Regions from separate parts of the Streptomyces sp. NPDC094143 genome, predicted to be linked through region 4. Evidence: riboswitches for the same ligand, from Rfam matches in the RefSeq annotation. Region 4 holds a riboswitch; each other region holds the start of a gene.

Region 1 (3,924 bases), on a different contig from region 4:
CGCGCCGCCGAGCGCGGCTGTGGGCAGGACGCGGCGGTGGTCGCCGCCGACGGCCAGGCGGACGATGTGCGGCAGCATCAGCCCAACGAAGCCGATCGGCCCGCACGCCGCCACGAGGACGCCGGTGACGAGGGAGAGCAGGATGAACATGTGGGCGCGGAAGCGGGCCACGTCCAGACCCATGGTCGTGGCGGCTTCCTCGCCGGCGAGGAGGAGGTTCAGGTTGCGGGCCTGCACCATGAGGACGGCGATGCCCACCAGCAGGGCGGCGCTGGGCAGCCACAGGGTGTCCCAGCTGACGCCGCCGAGGCCGCCGAGGGTCCATGCGAGGACCGCGCGGGCCTCGTTGCCCCGGTCGTTGGTCAGCAGCAGCAGATCGAGTACCGCGGTCAGTACCGCGGCGACGGCCACTCCGGACAGGACCAGCCGTGCGGAGGTGATCCGGCCACCGGTGCGGGCGGTTGTGTAGACGAGCAGCAGTGCGCCGAGCGCGCCCGCGAACGCGGCAACGGACAGCGACACCGGCCCGAACACCGAAACGCCGAAGACGATCACCACGACGGCGCCCAGCGATGCCCCGGAGGAGACGCCGAGCAGGTAGGGCTCGGCGAGCGGGTTGCGGATCAGAGCCTGCAGGGCGCTGCCCACGACCGCGAGTCCGGCGCCGGCCACGGCCCCGAGAAGGACGCGTGGCACGCGGACGTCCAGCACGATGGTCTCCCGCGCCCGCGACCAGTCCGGCTCCACCCAGTCGGCGCCCAGCGCGTGCGTCGCGATGCCCCACACCTGGCCGGGCGGCACCTGAACCGAACCGATCGCCAAGCCCGCCGTGGCGGAGACCACCAGCAGGACGGCCAGGACGACGAGCGTGACGGTGAAACCGGCCGGACCGACCCGCCTGTTGTCCCACTTCTCCGGTCGCACGGCCCGCCCGGCGGCGGTCTCGGTGACCGGGGCCCTCACGCGAAGCTCTCGGGATGGATGCCGCGCGCCAGGTCCTCCACCGCGTAGGCGGACCGCACGCCCACCAGCGTCGCGGTCAGCGGCAGCACGACGAACCGCTTGTTCCTGATGGCGGGCACGTCCTTCAGAGCGGGCTGAGCGAGCAAGAACTTCTTCTTCTGCTCGACGCTTCCGGCGCCCGCATAGTCGTAGATCGCGATGACTTCTGGTCTGCGCTCGACGACCTGCTCCCAGGAGACGTCACCGAAGACGGCGTCGAGATCGGCGAAGACGTTTCGGCCGCCGCCCAGACGGATCAGTTCGGTGCCCAGGCTCTTGCCGCCCGCGGTGAAGGCGGTCTTGTCGCCGCTGTCGTAGACGAACACGGACACCTGGGGCTTGCCCTTGACGGCGCTGGTGGCTTTGTCGACCCGTGCCTGAAGGTCGGCGATTAGTCTGTTCGCGCGGTCGGGTACGCCGAAAACCTTGCCGACGCTGCGGACCTCGTCGTAGGTGTCCTGCATCGTCACGCGCTTCTTACCGCAGTACTCGCCGTTGAGGTGCGTGTCGATGCCGGCGTCGGCGAACGCCTCGCGGGAGCGGCCCTCGTGCTCGGCGAAGGCGCTGCCGTAGCCGCCGTAGACGAGGTCCGGCTCGGCCTCCAGGACGGTCTCGAAGGACGGCTCCTTCTTCGCCAATTCGGGGATGGACTCGTAATCCCTCTTCAGCTCGGGCAGGACGGCGGAGTCGGGGAAGGCGGTGCCGACCATGCGGTCCTTCAGGCCCAGGGAGAGCATGAGTTCCGCCGGGTGCTGGTGGATGGTGACGACACGCTCGGGCGCCTTGTCGTACGTCGTCTTCACGCCGCAGTTGTCGACGGTGACGGGGAAGCCGCCGGCCGCCGGGGCCGTGGCTTTCGTGTCCTGGGCGGTGTCTTGAGACGATCCGCAGCCGGCGGTCAGCAGTGACGCCGACAGTGCCACGGCCGCGGCCGTCGCGCGCAGGGCACGGCGTCGGCGGGCAGGGGTGAACAGCGGGGGACGGGACGTGCCGTCGTACACGTGAAGCCTCCTGGGGAGTCCGCGCTCCTCGGAACGGGCCCGCGACAGGCCAGTGTCCTGACTCCCGGATCGACGCTCCCCTTTGCCTTCCCGCGCGGCACGCAGTGGCGTGTTGAAGGGTGCACTCCCCGGTCACAGTGGCGGGACCGTGCCGGATTCGCACCGGCTTCCTGTCTCCCGTCGCGGTGATGACCCGCTGATACTACGGTCTGCCGACAAGCGGCCAAAAGGGCGTGCGAACATGCCCGAGCGCCCCTGCGCGGCCTTCACGCCTCGCGCACTGCCCGCAGTATCAGCCGTTCGGCGTTCTCGTCGTAGGGGCGGCCGTCGAAGCCGCCGAAGACCTCCACCCGGCTGAATCCCGCCTCCTCGACCATCCGCCGCAACTCGACTGCGCTGTACACGAACCACACCAGGCTGGCCCGCGTGATCCGCTCGCCCCGGACCAGGACCCAGTCGCTGCGCAACCTCGCCCAGTCGTCCAGCACGGTGTCGGTCTGCACCATCAGGTCCTCACCCCGCTGCACCACCTTCGGCGGGGTGACCTTGCGGGCCAGCAGTTCCTTGCCGGCCAGGTCCAGGACCAGGATCCCGCCGGGGGCCAGGCAGGTGTACATGGTGCGCAGTACGTGGGCGTTATCGGCCGGATCCTCGAAGTAGCCGAAGGAGGTGAACATGTTGAGGACGACGTCGAAGCAGCCGGGCGCCTCGTATGCGCGTGCGTCGGCCTGTACATAAGTGACCCGCTCGCCTGCGTCGGCCGACCGTTTGCGCGCCCGGTCCAGCATGGCGGGGCTCAGGTCGACCCCGGTGACGTCGTGGCCGCGGCGGGCGAGCGGAACAGTGAACACACCGGGGCCGCAGCACAGGTCCAGCACCCGGGCGCCTGCGGGGAAGGCCAGCAGGGGAGAGGTGTTGAGGAGGTCCTCGGCCTGCGCGTAGCGCTGTTCGGAGAAGAGGAAGTCGTAAAACTCGGTCCAGAAGTCATCGTCCTGGAACCCGCCCGTCCGTGTCATGCGGCTTCAGTGCTCCTTCGTCGTCATCGTGCGGGTGGCAGTGCGGTGTGCGGTCGCGGAACGCCAGCAGTGCGGCGGGAAGCAGCAGGCACTGCACGGCGGCCAGCAGCCAGAACCAGCCGTCGTTTCCGGCGTGGCCGGTGAGCCTGTAGAGCTGCCCGCCCAGTACTCCGCTGGCACAGGCACCGAGTCCCGCGGCCAGCCGCTGCTGGCCGAAGACCACGGCGTCCGAGCGCCGGCTGCGGCGCAGTGCCTCCAGGTCGTTCTTCAAGAAGAGGACAATGTCACCCAGAGTGATCAGGGTTCCGCCCGCCAGCAGGGCCGGCCGGGTGCCGACCGCCAGCACGGCCAGCCCGGCCGCCAGGCCCGTGAAGCCGACCGTGAGGGCCGTCGCATAGGGCATGCGCCGGATCAGACCGGACGCCAAGGGCTGGACGACGATGACCAGGGTGAAGCAGAGCAGCAGGACCAGGCTGTAGAACGCGCTGGACGCCCGCTCGACGGCGTACACCGCCAGGAAGTGCTGGAAGTGGAAGTACAGGTAGAAAGCGAGCGCGTTGGCGGCGAAGGGCAACACCGCCACTCCGGCGAGCAACCCCCGCGCGCCTGCGCCTGGCTCCGGACCCGGCTCTTGACCGGCCTTGAGGTCAGGGAGGCGGGCGTGGCCCGCGGTGACCAGGACGAACAGCGCTGTGACGGCCACGAACAGCCAGCCCGGAGAGGACAGCACGAATGGCCCCGCCACCACCGGCCCCACCGCCATCCCCGCGTTGAGCGCCGCGTTGCCCGCCGACAGGAACACGGGCCGGCGCTCGTCGTCCACGCCGTGCACGAGGTAGGCCTTGTTGGCGGGCAGGTACAACGCGGCGCCGCAGCACGTCAGGATGAGCGCTCCGACGGCCAGA
Region 2 (3,924 bases), on a different contig from region 4:
TCGTCCAGCCAATGACCTCGAACGATTGCCTGGGTAAATGGAAAGCTTCTCGCTGATCCTCGCGATTGTGGTGGTAACCGCACTCGCGTTCGATTTCACGAACGGTTTCCACGACACCGCGAACGCGATGGCCACGACCATTTCCACGGGCGCCATGCGACCGAAGGCCGCGGTCGCCATGTCCGCGGTCCTGAACCTGGTCGGCGCCTTCCTGTCCGTCGAAGTCGCCAACACGATCTCCAAGGGCCTCGTCGACGAGGCCGGCATCCGTCCCGAAGTCATCTTCGCCGCCCTGGTCGGCGCGATCCTGTGGAACCTGCTGACGTGGTTGGTCGGCCTGCCGTCCAGTTCCTCGCACGCCCTCATGGGCGGTCTGATCGGCGCCACGATCGCCTCGGCGGGCGTCGGCGCGGTGCACGGCGACGTGCTGGTGACCAAGGTGCTCATCCCGGCGGTCGCCGCCCCGCTGGTGGCGGGCGTCGCGGCGATGCTGGCCACGCGGCTGACGTACTCGCTGGGCCGCAAGGCCGACGGCAAGGCGTCCGAGAAGGGCTACCGGGCCGGCCAGATCGCCTCGGCGGGCCTGGTCTCCCTGGCGCACGGCACCAACGACGCGCAGAAGACGATGGGTGTCATCACCCTGGCCCTGGTCGCCGGCGGCGCCGTCGCCCCCGACTCCGACCCGCCCATGTGGGTCATCCTCTCCGCGGGCATCGCGATCGCGCTCGGCACCTACCTGGGCGGCTGGCGCATCATCCGGACCATGGGCAAGGGCCTGACCGACCTCCGGCCGCAGCAGGGCTTCGCCGCCCAGACCAGCGCGGCCACGGTCATCCTGGCCTCCTCGCACCTCGGCTTCTCCCTCTCCACCACCCACTCCGTGTCCGGCGCGGTGATGGGCGCGGGCCTCGGCCGCAAGGGCGGTGTCGTCCGCTGGTCGACCGCGACGCGGATGTTCGTCGCCTGGGGCCTGACCCTGCCGGCGGCCGCCCTGGTGGGCGCGCTCGCCGAGTACGTCACCGGCTTCGGGAACTGGGGCACCGCCGTGGTGGCCGTCTTCCTCGTCGCCTCCTCCGCGGCGATCTGGAAGCTCTCCCGGCGTGAGGTCGTCGACCACACCAACGTCAACGACGCCGGCGCCGAAGCCGACGAGGAGCCGGCCGGCGTGGTGACCGCGGCGATGGCCGCGGTGACGCCGCCGCCCGCGGGCCCCACGGCCGGCGACGTCCCGACGTTCCCCGCCCAGGCGGCCGCCGAGCGGACGCCCACCACGACCACCACGGTCTGACCCCGCCCACCGGTTACAAGGAAGAAGCAGAGATGAAGATCGACTGGGCGGCGCTCGGCTCCGTCTTCGGCGTCAGCCTCGTGGTCACCGTGGCCCTCGTGGGGCTGTTCACCCTCGGCATCACCGGTCTGTCGCGCCGCGAACGGGCGGTGGCGCAGGGCGGGTCCGCGGGCCTGGCGGTGACGGGCGCCTACGCGTGCTTCGCCGCGTGCGCGGCGGCCGTGGGGTACGGCATCTACCTGATCGTGGCCTGACGGCCCGACCGCACATCGTGTCCGCCGGGCGGCACGGGACCTCGGTCCCGTGCCGCCCGGTCGTCGTGTGTGCGAAAGGGACGGTGTGGGGTTCTCCACACTCTCCCCTCGCAGGTCAAGGGCAAGTTGACGGCGGTTCGCGCCCGTGGTGGACTTCCGGGGCCAGTACGGCGGCAGGAGAGGAAGCCGGTGCGAGTCCGGCGCGGTCCCGCCACTGTCACCGGGGTAGCCATCCCCGGGAGCCAGGAACTCTCACCGCCGGTCACGTCGAACCAGGGCGCGGACACCCTGAGTGAGGACACGTATCGCCATGCGCGGCTGCCGATCGAGGTTCAGCACCCCACCCCTGCCTGCCCCGTTGGGCGGCTGACCCCATGGGTGCCGGTCGCGTCTTCGCGTACGGTGCCGCCGCCGGCCTGATCGGTGACCTGCTGCTCGGCGACCCCCGCCGAGGGCATCCGGTCGCCGCGTTCGGGCGGGCCGCGGGTGCCGTGGAACGAGTGGTGTGGCGGGACCACCGCGGGTGGGGCGCGCTGCACGCCGGGGTGTGCGCGTCAGGCGCCGTCGCGCTGGGGGCTGTCGCCCAGCGTGCGGTGCGGTCCTCCGCCGTCGCCTCCGTCGCGCTCACCGGTGCCGCCACCTGGGCCGTCGTCGGGGGGACTTCACTCGCGCGCGAGGCGCGGACCATCGGACGTGCCCTGGAGGCGGGCGACGTCGAGGCGGCCCGGGCGCGGCTGCCGCATCTGTGCGGACGCGACCCGCAGGCCCTGGACGCCGACGGCATTGCCCGGGCCGTGGTCGAGTCCGTCGCCGAGAACACCTCCGACGCGGTGGTGGGGGCACTGGTGTGGGGGGCCCTGGGCGGGGTGCCGGGGCTGCTCGGGTTCCGGGCCGTCAACACCCTGGACGCCATGGTCGGGCACAAGTCGGCCCGTTACCGCCGCTTCGGGTGGGCCTCCGCGCGGCTGGACGACGTCATGGGGTGGCCGGGGGCGCGGCTGACGGCCGTCCTGGCGACGCTGGCCGGGCCGGATCCGCGCGGCGCCGTGCGCGCCTGGCGGGCGGACGCCGCGCAGCACCCGAGCCCCAACGCCGGCCCCGTGGAGGCCTCGTTCGCGGGGGCGCTCGGGGTGCGGCTGGGCGGGACCCTGTCGTACGGCGGGCGGGTGGAGCACCGGCCCGTGCTCAACGAGGCGGGGCGGGGCGTCGGCATCCGGGACGTCGAACGGGCCGTGCGGCTGTCCCGCCGCGTCGGCTGGCTCGCGCTCGGCGTCTGTGTCGCCGCGCGCCACATCACGAAGGGGCGTACGTCATGAGCGGTGGGCTTCTCGTCGCCGGGACCACCTCCGACGCGGGCAAGAGCGTCGTGACGGCCGGGATCTGCCGGTGGCTGGTGCGTCAGGGCGTCAAGGTCGCGCCCTTCAAGGCGCAGAACATGTCCCTGAACTCCTTCGTGACGCGGGAGGGCGCCGAGATCGGGCGGGCGCAGGCCATGCAGGCACAGGCCTGCCGGGTCGAGCCGACCGCGCTGATGAACCCCGTGCTGCTCAAGCCCGGTGGCGAGCAGAGCAGTCAGGTCGTGCTGCTGGGCAAGCCGGTCGGCGAGATGAGCGCGCGCGGCTACCACGGCGGGCGGCAGCGGAAGCTGCTCGGGACGGTGCTGGACTGTCTGGAGCAGTTGCGGGGCACGTATGACGCGGTGATCTGTGAGGGGGCCGGTTCTCCCGCCGAGATCAACCTGCGGCGGACCGACATCGTCAACATGGGCATCGCCCGGAACGCCGGGCTCCCGGTGCTCGTCGTGGGCGACATCGACCGGGGCGGTGTCTTCGCCTCGTTCTTCGGGACGGTGGCGCTGCTGTCCCGCGAGGACCAGGAGCGCGTCGCCGGGTTCCTGGTCAACAAGTTCCGCGGGGACGTCTCCCTGCTGGAGCCCGGGCTGGAGATGCTCCAGGGCCTCACGGGGCGGCGGACGTACGGCGTGCTGCCCTTCCGGCACGGGCTCGGGATCGACGAGGAGGACGGGCTGCGGGTGTCCCTGCGCGGTGCGGTGCGCGAGTCCGTCGTCGCGCCGCCCGTCGGACAGGACGTGCTGCGTGTCGCCGTGTGCGCGGTCCCCCTCATGTCCAACTTCACGGACGTCGACGCGCTGGCCGCCGAACCCGGTGTCGTGGTGCGGTTCGTGGACCGGCCGGAGGAGCTGGCCGACGCCGACCTCGTCATCGTGCCCGGCACCCGAGGGACGGTCCGCGCGCTGGACTGGCTGCGCGAGCGGGGGCTCGCCGACGCCCTGGTGCGCAGGGCCGCCGAGCAGCGGCCGGTGCTCGGCGTCTGCGGCGGCTTCCAGATCCTCGGCGAGCACATCGAGGACGACGTGGAGAG
Region 3 (3,924 bases), on a different contig from region 4:
CACCTGTGGCTGATGCCGCGGCACATCCCCGGCCGGGTCCGCGTCCGGGAGCGGGGCGGCGTGCGCGTCCTGCTGCGCAACCGCCGTTTCCTGGCGCTGTGCTGCGCGTACGGCGCGTACCTGCTGGGCTACAACCAGCTGTACCTGGCCCTGCCGGACGAGGTGCAGCGCGCCGCCGGTTCCCAGGCGCCGCTGTCCTGGCTGTTCGCCCTGTCGTCGGTCCTCGTGGTGTGCGCGCAGCTGCCGGTGACCCGCTGGGCGGGCGACCGCCTCGACCTGCGCCGCTCCATGGCCGCCGGACTGCTGCTGATCACAGCCGGTTTCGCGGTGGTGGCCGCCGCGCGCCCGGCCGGCTGGACGGGTACCGCCGGGCTGCTGCCGGCCGCGGGCTTCGTCGTGCTGCTCACCGTCGGGCAGATGCTCGTGGTGCCCGCCGCCCGGGCCTGGGTGCCCGACCTCGCCGAGGCGGGCCGGCTCGGCCTGTACACGGGCGCGCTGTCCTCCGTCTCCGGTGTGATCGTGCTGGCCGGCAGCGCCGCCACCGGCTCGCTGCTCGACCTGGGGCTGCCGGCGGCCGTGCCGTGGCTGGTCCTGGCGGCCGTACCGGCTCTGGCCGTGGCGCTGCTGCCGCGCCGGGAACACAGAGAGGACCGGCAGGACGGTACGGGCAGGGAGGAGGGGGCGCCCCGGGCGGAGTGATCCGGGCTCCCCCCTCCCCCGCGGACGCACCCCCGGAGTGCGACGTCGCACGCGCCCCGGCTGTCGAGGGGGCCGTACCGTGCGGCTCACCGCCGCGGAGCACAATGATCATCCGGCGCCAGTATCCTGGGTCGGCTGTGGCACCCCCCACCAATCCCCGTGCGACCACGGGGAGTTCGGGCTGCGGCAAAGAACTTCCCACCTGCATGAGACGAGGACGAGTGCTGCTAGCGGGCCGCTACCGGCTGGATGTTGAGATCGGGCGCGGTGGAATGGGAGAGGTCTGGCGGGCGTACGACGAGACGCTCGCCCGAGCGGTGGCCGTCAAGCTGCTGCTGCCCCAGGACACCGACGCCACGGCGGCCTCCCGGTTCCGCCTGGAGGCCCAGACCGCCGGGCGTCTCAACCACCCGAACCTGGTCGGCGTGCTCGACTTCGGCGAGTACGACAACCGGCTGTACCTGGTGATGGAGCTGGTCGAGGGCGACAGCCTCGCCGGGGTGCTCGCCGCGTCGGGCGCACTCCCGGCCGGCCGGGTGGCCGACCTCGCCGCCCAGGCCGCCGCGGGGCTCGCCGCCGCGCACGGGCAGGGCATCGTGCACCGCGACATCAAGCCCGCCAACCTCCTGCTGGACCACCACGGCACCCTGAAGATCGGCGACTTCGGCATCGCCCGCTTCCTCGACGACCCCGGCGCCGCGCTCACCGCGACCGGGCAGATCGTCGGCACCGGCCTCTACCTCGCGCCGGAGCGCGCCCTCGGGCAGCCGGCCGGCCCCGCCTCCGACATGTACTCGCTGGGCTGCGTGCTCTACCAGCTGCTCAGCGGCCGCCCGCCGTTCCAGGCCGACACCGCCGTCGCGCTCCTGCACCAGCATCTCGACGCCGCGCCCGTGCCGCCCCGCGAACTCGGCGTCGCCGGTCTCCCGCCGGCGTTCGAGAACTACCTGCTGGGACTGCTCGCCAAGCAGCCCGAGGACCGGCCGTCGGCCCAGCAGGCCGCCGAGTGGTTCGCCGGCGGCGCCTGGCAGGGGCGGCCCGAGCCGCTGCCGGAAGCCACGCCCCCGACGGCCTCCCCGGTCCCGTCCCCGGCGCCGGCGGCCTACCCGCGGGCCGGGACCGGCGCCCCGGCCACATACGCGCTGCCCACCGGGTCGCGCACCGCCCCGGGCGGGCGGGCCCGCCGCGCGGCACCGCGGGGCGGCCCGGGCGGCGGTCCGCAGGGCGGAGCGGGCAGCCGTGCGCAGGGCGGTCCGGGCAGCCGTGCGCAGGGCGGTCCGGGCAGCCGTGCGCGGGGCGGCTCGGACGGCCGGTCGCGCCTGGCCGTCACGGCCGCCGCCGCGGCTCTCTTCCTCGCGGCGATGTACCTCGGCATGGTGTGGTTCGCGCCCGAGGACACCGCGACGAAGGGCACCGAACCCGACGCCTCGCCGTCGGCGAGCAGTCCGGCGGCCTCCGCGGAGCCGAGGTCGGGAGCCTCCGCCGGTCCGGTCACGTCCACCGCGGGCACCGGCGTGACGCCGGCCGTCGGCACCGTGGGCGATGTCACCCCGTCTTCCGAGGCGCCCGCCGCCCCGGGCCCGGCCGAGCCGACGCCCGGCCCGTCGAGCCCGGCGCGGGAGCCGGGCGCGGGCGGCGCGGAGCAGGTGGAGCAGCCGGGGCAGCGGCCTCCCCACGTCCCCGCGGACGGCGGGGAGGACGAGGACGACGAGGGCGAGGACTGAGCGGGCCTGCGCCGGTGCGCGAGCGGGCGCCCCCTCGCGCGCCCCCTGGGGCGGCTTGTCATCGCCCTGATCCCGGCCTTATTGTCACCACGCCTTGGTGAACGGGAAATCCGGTGTGATGCCGGTGCGGCCCTCGCCACTGTGAATCGGGAAGTCCGGCTCCGGCCCTCGCGGGCAGCCACTGGGTCCTCGTGACCCGGGAAGGCGGAGTTCGGGCGGTGGTACCCGTCAGCCAGGAGACCGGCCAAGGCGCGTCAACCATCCACGAGGTGCTGGAGAGGGTCTGCTGAGCCATGCACATAGCCGAGGGTTTTCTGCCTCCGGTGCACGCGGCCGCCTGGGGCGTCGCGTCGGCGCCGTTCGTCGTCCACGGAGTCCGGTCACTCACCCGTGAGGTGCGCGAGCACCCCGAGAGCACCCTGCTCCTCGGTGCCTCCGGCGCCTTCACCTTCGTCCTGTCGGCCCTGAAGCTGCCGTCCGTCACCGGAAGTTGCTCCCATCCCACGGGCACCGGCCTGGGGGCCATGCTGTTCCGGCCGCCCGTCATGGCGGTGCTGGGCACCATCACCCTGCTCTTCCAGGCGCTGCTGCTGGCGCACGGCGGGCTGACCACGCTCGGCGCCAACGTCTTCTCCATGGCGATCGTCGGGCCCTGGGCCGGCTACGCCGTCTACCGGCTGCTGCGCCGGTACGACGTGCCGCTCATGGTGACCGTGTTCTGCGGGGCGTTCGTCGCCGACCTGTCCACCTACTGCGTCACCAGCGTGCAGCTGGCGCTCGCCTTCCCCGACCCGGGCAGCGGGTTCCTGGGCGCGCTGGGCAAGTTCGGGTCCATCTTCGCCGTCACCCAGATCCCGCTCGCGGTCAGCGAAGGGCTGCTGACGGTGCTCGTGATGCGGCTGCTGGTGCAGTCCAGCAAGGGCGAACTGACCCGGCTCGGCGTGCTGTCCGGCGCGAAGAGCGCTCGGACCGAGTCGGAGGCGGTGGCGCGATGAGCCGGAACACGAAGATCAACCTGCTGCTGCTGCTCGTCGTGGCCGCCCTCGCGGTGCTGCCCCTGGCCCTCGGCCTCGGTGACCACAAGGAGGAGCCGTTCGCGGGCGCGGACGGTGAGGCGGAGTCCGCGATCACCGAGATCGAGCCGGGCTACGAGCCGTGGTTCTCCCCGCTGTACGAACCGCCGTCCGGGGAGATCGAGTCGGCCCTGTTCTCCCTCCAGGCCGCTCTCGGCGCCGGTGTCCTCGCCTACTACTTCGGCCTGCGCCGCGGGCGCCGGCAGGGCGAACAGCGCGCGCTGGAGCGGGAAGCCGGGAGCGCGCCCGCCGGCGCGGCCGGGAAGTCCGCCGACGGTCAGGGCTGAACCCGGGTGCTGCCGATCGACGTGGCGGCGCACAGCAGTCGCTGGCGCCGTCGTCACCCCGTGGACAAGGCCGTGCTCGGGCTCGGTCTCACCGTGCTCGCGATCTCGCTGCCGCCCTGGCCGGGCGCGGCGCTGGTGCTG
Region 4 (3,924 bases):
CACCAGGCGGGTGCGGGCCACGGACACCCCGAGCGCGGCCGCCGCGTCCCGCCCGAAGGCGAAGGCGTCGAGGGTACGGGCGTACGCGAGGCACACCACCAGGGCCACGGCCAGCACGGCCAGGCACAGCCACACGTCGGTCCAGCCGACGCCGCCGAGGGAGCCGAGGAGCCAGAACAGCACACCCCGGGTCGTCTCGGCGTCGGCGGAGGTCATCACCACGAAGGACGTGAGCGCCGAGAACAGCTGCATGGCGGCGACCCCGGCGAGGACCACCCGGTCGGTGGTGCCGCCCAGGGTGTGGCTGAGCAGCAGGACCAGCGCGAAGGAGACCAGGGCCCCGAGGAAGGCGCCCGCGGAGACGGAGACGGCGCCGCCGCCCGCGCCGAGCACGACCACGAGCACCGCGCCGGTGGAGGCGCCCGAGGAGACCCCCAGCACGAAGGGGTCGGCGAGCGGGTTGCGCAGCAGCGACTGCATCACCGCCCCGCACACGGCGAGTCCGGCCCCGCACACGGCGGCGAGCAGGGTGCGCGGCAGCCGCAGCTGCCAGACGATGCCGGCCCGGATCGGCGTCAGGTCCGAGTCGCCGAGGCCGAGATGGGCGGCCACCACGGACCACACGTCACCGACCCCGATGTCGGCGGGGCCGATGGTGATGGCGACGGCGAGGGAGGCGGCGAGCGCGACGACCCCGGCTGCTCCCAGCGCGAGCCCGGTCCGGCGGTGGGGCCGGACCCCGGCGTCCGCGAGACCCTTGGCGGTCACTTCACCAGCCCGAAGCGGCGCAGCCCGGCGGCGACCTGCTCCACGCCCTCGACCGTGCGGATGGTCGGGTTCATGGCCTGCCCGCTGAGCAGCACGTACCGCTTGTGCCGGACCGCGTCCATGTTCTTCGTGGCCGGGTTGGACTCCAGGAAGGCGATCTTCTTCGCGGCCGACTCGGCGGTCTGCGACTTGCGGGTCAGATCGCCGATGACGAGGACGTCGGGGTCGCGGTCGGCGACCGTCTCCCAGTTGATCTGCGGCCACTCCTCGTGCGTGTCGTCGAAGACGTTCTTCGCGCCGAGGGAGCGGGTGATGATGCCGGGCGCACCGCAGCAGCCCGCCATGTAGGGCGACTCGGAGTTGGCGAACCAGTACAGGAGGGTGACGTCGGAGGCGTCGACGCCCGCGGTGGCCTTGGCCATGCGCTGCCGGAGGGAGGCCACCAGGGCGTCACCGCGCTCCTTCACCCCGAAGACCGCCGCGAGGTCCCGCACTTCGCCGTAGACGGCGTCCATGCCGAGCGCCTTGGTGCGAGCGCCGTCGCCGCCGCCGGAGTTGTCCTCCCCGGCGCAGTCGGCCGGGGAGACGTACGTGGGCACGCCGAGCTTCTCGAACTGTTCGCGGGTGGCGACTCCGCCCTGGCCGAGGGTGGAGACGAAGGAGGCGGTGACGAAGTCCGGGCCGGCGTCCAGGACCCGTTCGAAGGAGGGGTTGCCGTCGGCGATGCGCGGCACCGTCGCGTCGGCCTTCTCCAGCCCCTTCATCACGGGGTCGGTCCAGGTGGCGGTGCCCGCGAGGCGGTCGGCGAGGCCGAGGGAGAGCAGGATCTCCGTGGTGCCCTGGTTGAGGGAGACGGCGTGCCGGGGCGGGGCCTGGACGCGTACCTCGTGGCCGCAGTTGACGAGGGTGACGGCGGCGGCCTTCGCGTCGGCGGGCCTCGCGTCGCCACAGCCGGTCAGGAGGAGGGAGCCGGCCGCGAGCAGCACGGCGGCACGGGCGGGTGGGGCGAGGGGCACGGGAACCAGTCCTCAGTCGTCGAGGGCCCGATCGCGGAGCCCGGTCGTACGGTGCTCCCCCGCCGCGCACCGGCCGCGGGGGCCGCCAGCAGGTCTTCGGACTCGGGTTCACCCGGATCGGAGCGCCTTCCCGGACGTCCGTGCAGGAGTCCAGTGGCCGAGGCCCCGCCCGTCCCCCTCACCGCTGCGCGTCAGTTCCGGATTTCCACCGGATTCCCTGACCCACGTACATGGGTTCGACTGGCCTCGGCAAGCTATCACGGCGGCTTCCGGGGAATCACCGCGCGCCCCGCGTCGTTGCCCGGACAGCAGTTCAGCCACGACGTTCCGAGGAGGCCGCCGGTGTACGGCGACGAGGCAACGGTCCGCAGGATTCTCAACGACCTCGGCGACACCTGGGCCGTGGTGGGCCTGTCGTCGAACCGGCAGCGCGCGGCGTACGGCGTCGCGGCCGTGCTCCAGCGCTTCGGCAAGCGAGTCGTGCCGGTACACCCGAAGGCCGAGACGGTGCACGGCGAGCAGGGGTACGCGAGCCTGGCGGACATCCCCTTCGGCGTGGACGTCGTGGACGTCTTCGTCAACAGCGAGCTGGCCGGAGCCGTCGCGGACGAGGCGGTCGCCAAGGGCGCGAAGGGCGTCTGGTTCCAGCTGGGCGTCGTCGACGAGGCGGCGTACGAGCGGACCCGCGCCGCGGGCCTGGAGATGGTGATGGACCGCTGCCCGGCGATCGAGATCCCACGACTCGGGCGGTGACCGCGTCTCGGATGGCGACCGCGTCTCGGATGGCGACCGCACACGGACGATGACCCCGCTCGGGCGATGACCGCAACCCGGGCCGGTGACCGTCACGGCTCCCCGTCGCCGGGCGGGGAAGCGGTGCCCCCCGTCCGGCCGTCGCGCGGGTGCCCGCGCGCTGACACCGGCTCCATAATGAGCGGCATGGCCTACCCCCCCGCCGCCCGTCAACTCCGGCGCCCCGCAACGCTTCCCGGTCGTCGTCGTGGGCGCCGGACCCGCCGGTCTGACCGTCGGCAACATCCTGCGCGCCGCCGGGGTGGACTGCCTGGTGCTGGAGACCGAGACCCGGGAGTTCATCGAACAGCGGCCCCGGGCCGGGGTCATCGAGGAATGGGCCGTACGGGGCCTGGAGAAGCGTGGCCTCGCCCGCAACCTGCTGGACCGGGCGGAGCTGCACACCGCGTGCGAGTTCCGCTTCGACGGGGAGCGCTACCGCTTCTCCTACGGCGAGCTGACGGGCAGCCATCACTTCGTCTACCCGCAGCCGCTGCTGGTGACGGACCTGGTCCGCGAGTACGCCGACGTGCGCGGCGGCCGGATCCGCTTCGGCGTCCGGGACGTACGGCTCCACGACCTCGACTCCGACCGGCCCTCGGTGTCCTACGTCTGCCCAGACACGGGTGAACGGCAGGTCGTGCGGACCGAGTTCGTCGCCGGGTGCGACGGGGCCCGCGGGGTGAGCAGGGCGTCCCTGCCGCCGGAGCGGGTGCGCATCGCCCGGCACGACTACGGCATCGGCTGGCTGGCGCTGCTCGCCGAGGCTCCGCCGTCCGCGGACTGCGTGCTGTTCGGCTGTCACGCCCGGGGGTTCGCGGGCCAGATGCCGCGCAGCCCGGAGGTGACCCGCTACTACCTGCAGTGCCCGCCGGGCGACGACCCGGAGAACTGGCCGCACGAGCGGGTCTGGGCGGAGCTGCGGGAGCGGCTCGGGGCGTCCGGTGCGCCGCCGCCGGCGGAGGGACGGCTGATCGAGAAGCGTGTGCTGGACATGCACGACTACGTGGTCGAGCCGATGGTGCACGGCCGGCTCTTCCTCGCCGGTGACGCGGCCCACCTGGTCGCCCCCATCGCCGCCAAGGGCATGAACCTCGCCCTGCACGACGCCTTCCTGCTGGGTGACGCCCTCGTGGACCAGCTGGCCCGCGGCGAGGACGGCGGCCTGGCCGGCTACGCCCAGGCGTGTCTGGGGCGCGTGTGGGACTACCAGGAGTTCTCGCAGTGGCTTTCCGAGGTGTACCACGGCACGGCGGCGGGCGATCCGTTCCGCGCGGGCACCACGCTGGCCCGGCTGCGCCGCCTGTTCACCTCGCCCGCGGCGGCGGCCGCCTTCGCCGAGCAGTAT

What was found. A riboswitch is a leader RNA that binds a small molecule or an ion and turns the genes downstream of it on or off. The one in region 4 is predicted to bind cobalamin.
Region 1: it holds a riboswitch for cobalamin, as region 4 does, so the genes downstream of both, ABTZ58_RS39020 (ABC transporter substrate-binding protein) here and ABTZ58_RS21410 (ABC transporter substrate-binding protein) in region 4, are expected to answer to the same signal.
Region 2: it holds a riboswitch for cobalamin, as region 4 does, so the genes downstream of both, ABTZ58_RS22915 (cobalamin biosynthesis protein) here and ABTZ58_RS21410 (ABC transporter substrate-binding protein) in region 4, are expected to answer to the same signal.
Region 3: it holds a riboswitch for cobalamin, as region 4 does, so the genes downstream of both, ABTZ58_RS07300 (energy-coupling factor ABC transporter permease) here and ABTZ58_RS21410 (ABC transporter substrate-binding protein) in region 4, are expected to answer to the same signal.

Annotation. Positions count from the first base shown of each region.
Region 1 covers NZ_JBEOTZ010000079.1:7,352-11,275, reverse strand. Annotated here, with positions in the region: gene ABTZ58_RS39025 (FecCD family ABC transporter permease) at 1-963, opposite strand, end outside; gene ABTZ58_RS39020 (ABC transporter substrate-binding protein) at 960-2,003, opposite strand; cobalamin riboswitch at 2,034-2,215, opposite strand; gene ABTZ58_RS39015 (class I SAM-dependent methyltransferase) at 2,270-3,019, opposite strand; gene ABTZ58_RS39010 (MDR family MFS transporter) at 2,988-3,924, opposite strand, start outside.
Region 2 covers NZ_JBEOTZ010000018.1:55,694-59,617, forward strand. Annotated here, with positions in the region: gene ABTZ58_RS22905 (inorganic phosphate transporter) at 38-1,288, shown strand; gene ABTZ58_RS22910 (hypothetical protein) at 1,321-1,542, shown strand; cobalamin riboswitch at 1,675-1,813, shown strand; gene ABTZ58_RS22915 (cobalamin biosynthesis protein) at 1,917-2,858, shown strand; gene ABTZ58_RS22920 (cobyric acid synthase) at 2,855-3,924, shown strand, end outside.
Region 3 covers NZ_JBEOTZ010000004.1:163,728-167,651, forward strand. Annotated here, with positions in the region: gene ABTZ58_RS07290 (MDR family MFS transporter) at 1-699, shown strand, start outside; gene ABTZ58_RS07295 (serine/threonine-protein kinase) at 906-2,423, shown strand; cobalamin riboswitch at 2,502-2,686, shown strand; gene ABTZ58_RS07300 (energy-coupling factor ABC transporter permease) at 2,717-3,418, shown strand; gene ABTZ58_RS07305 (energy-coupling factor ABC transporter substrate-binding protein) at 3,415-3,783, shown strand; gene cbiQ (cobalt ECF transporter T component CbiQ) at 3,790-3,924, shown strand, end outside.
Region 4 covers NZ_JBEOTZ010000016.1:109,799-113,722, forward strand. Annotated here, with positions in the region: gene ABTZ58_RS21405 (FecCD family ABC transporter permease) at 1-768, opposite strand, end outside; gene ABTZ58_RS21410 (ABC transporter substrate-binding protein) at 765-1,784, opposite strand; cobalamin riboswitch at 1,855-2,044, opposite strand; gene ABTZ58_RS21415 (CoA-binding protein) at 2,127-2,537, shown strand; partial or broken gene ABTZ58_RS21420 (4-hydroxybenzoate 3-monooxygenase) at 2,767-3,924, shown strand, end outside.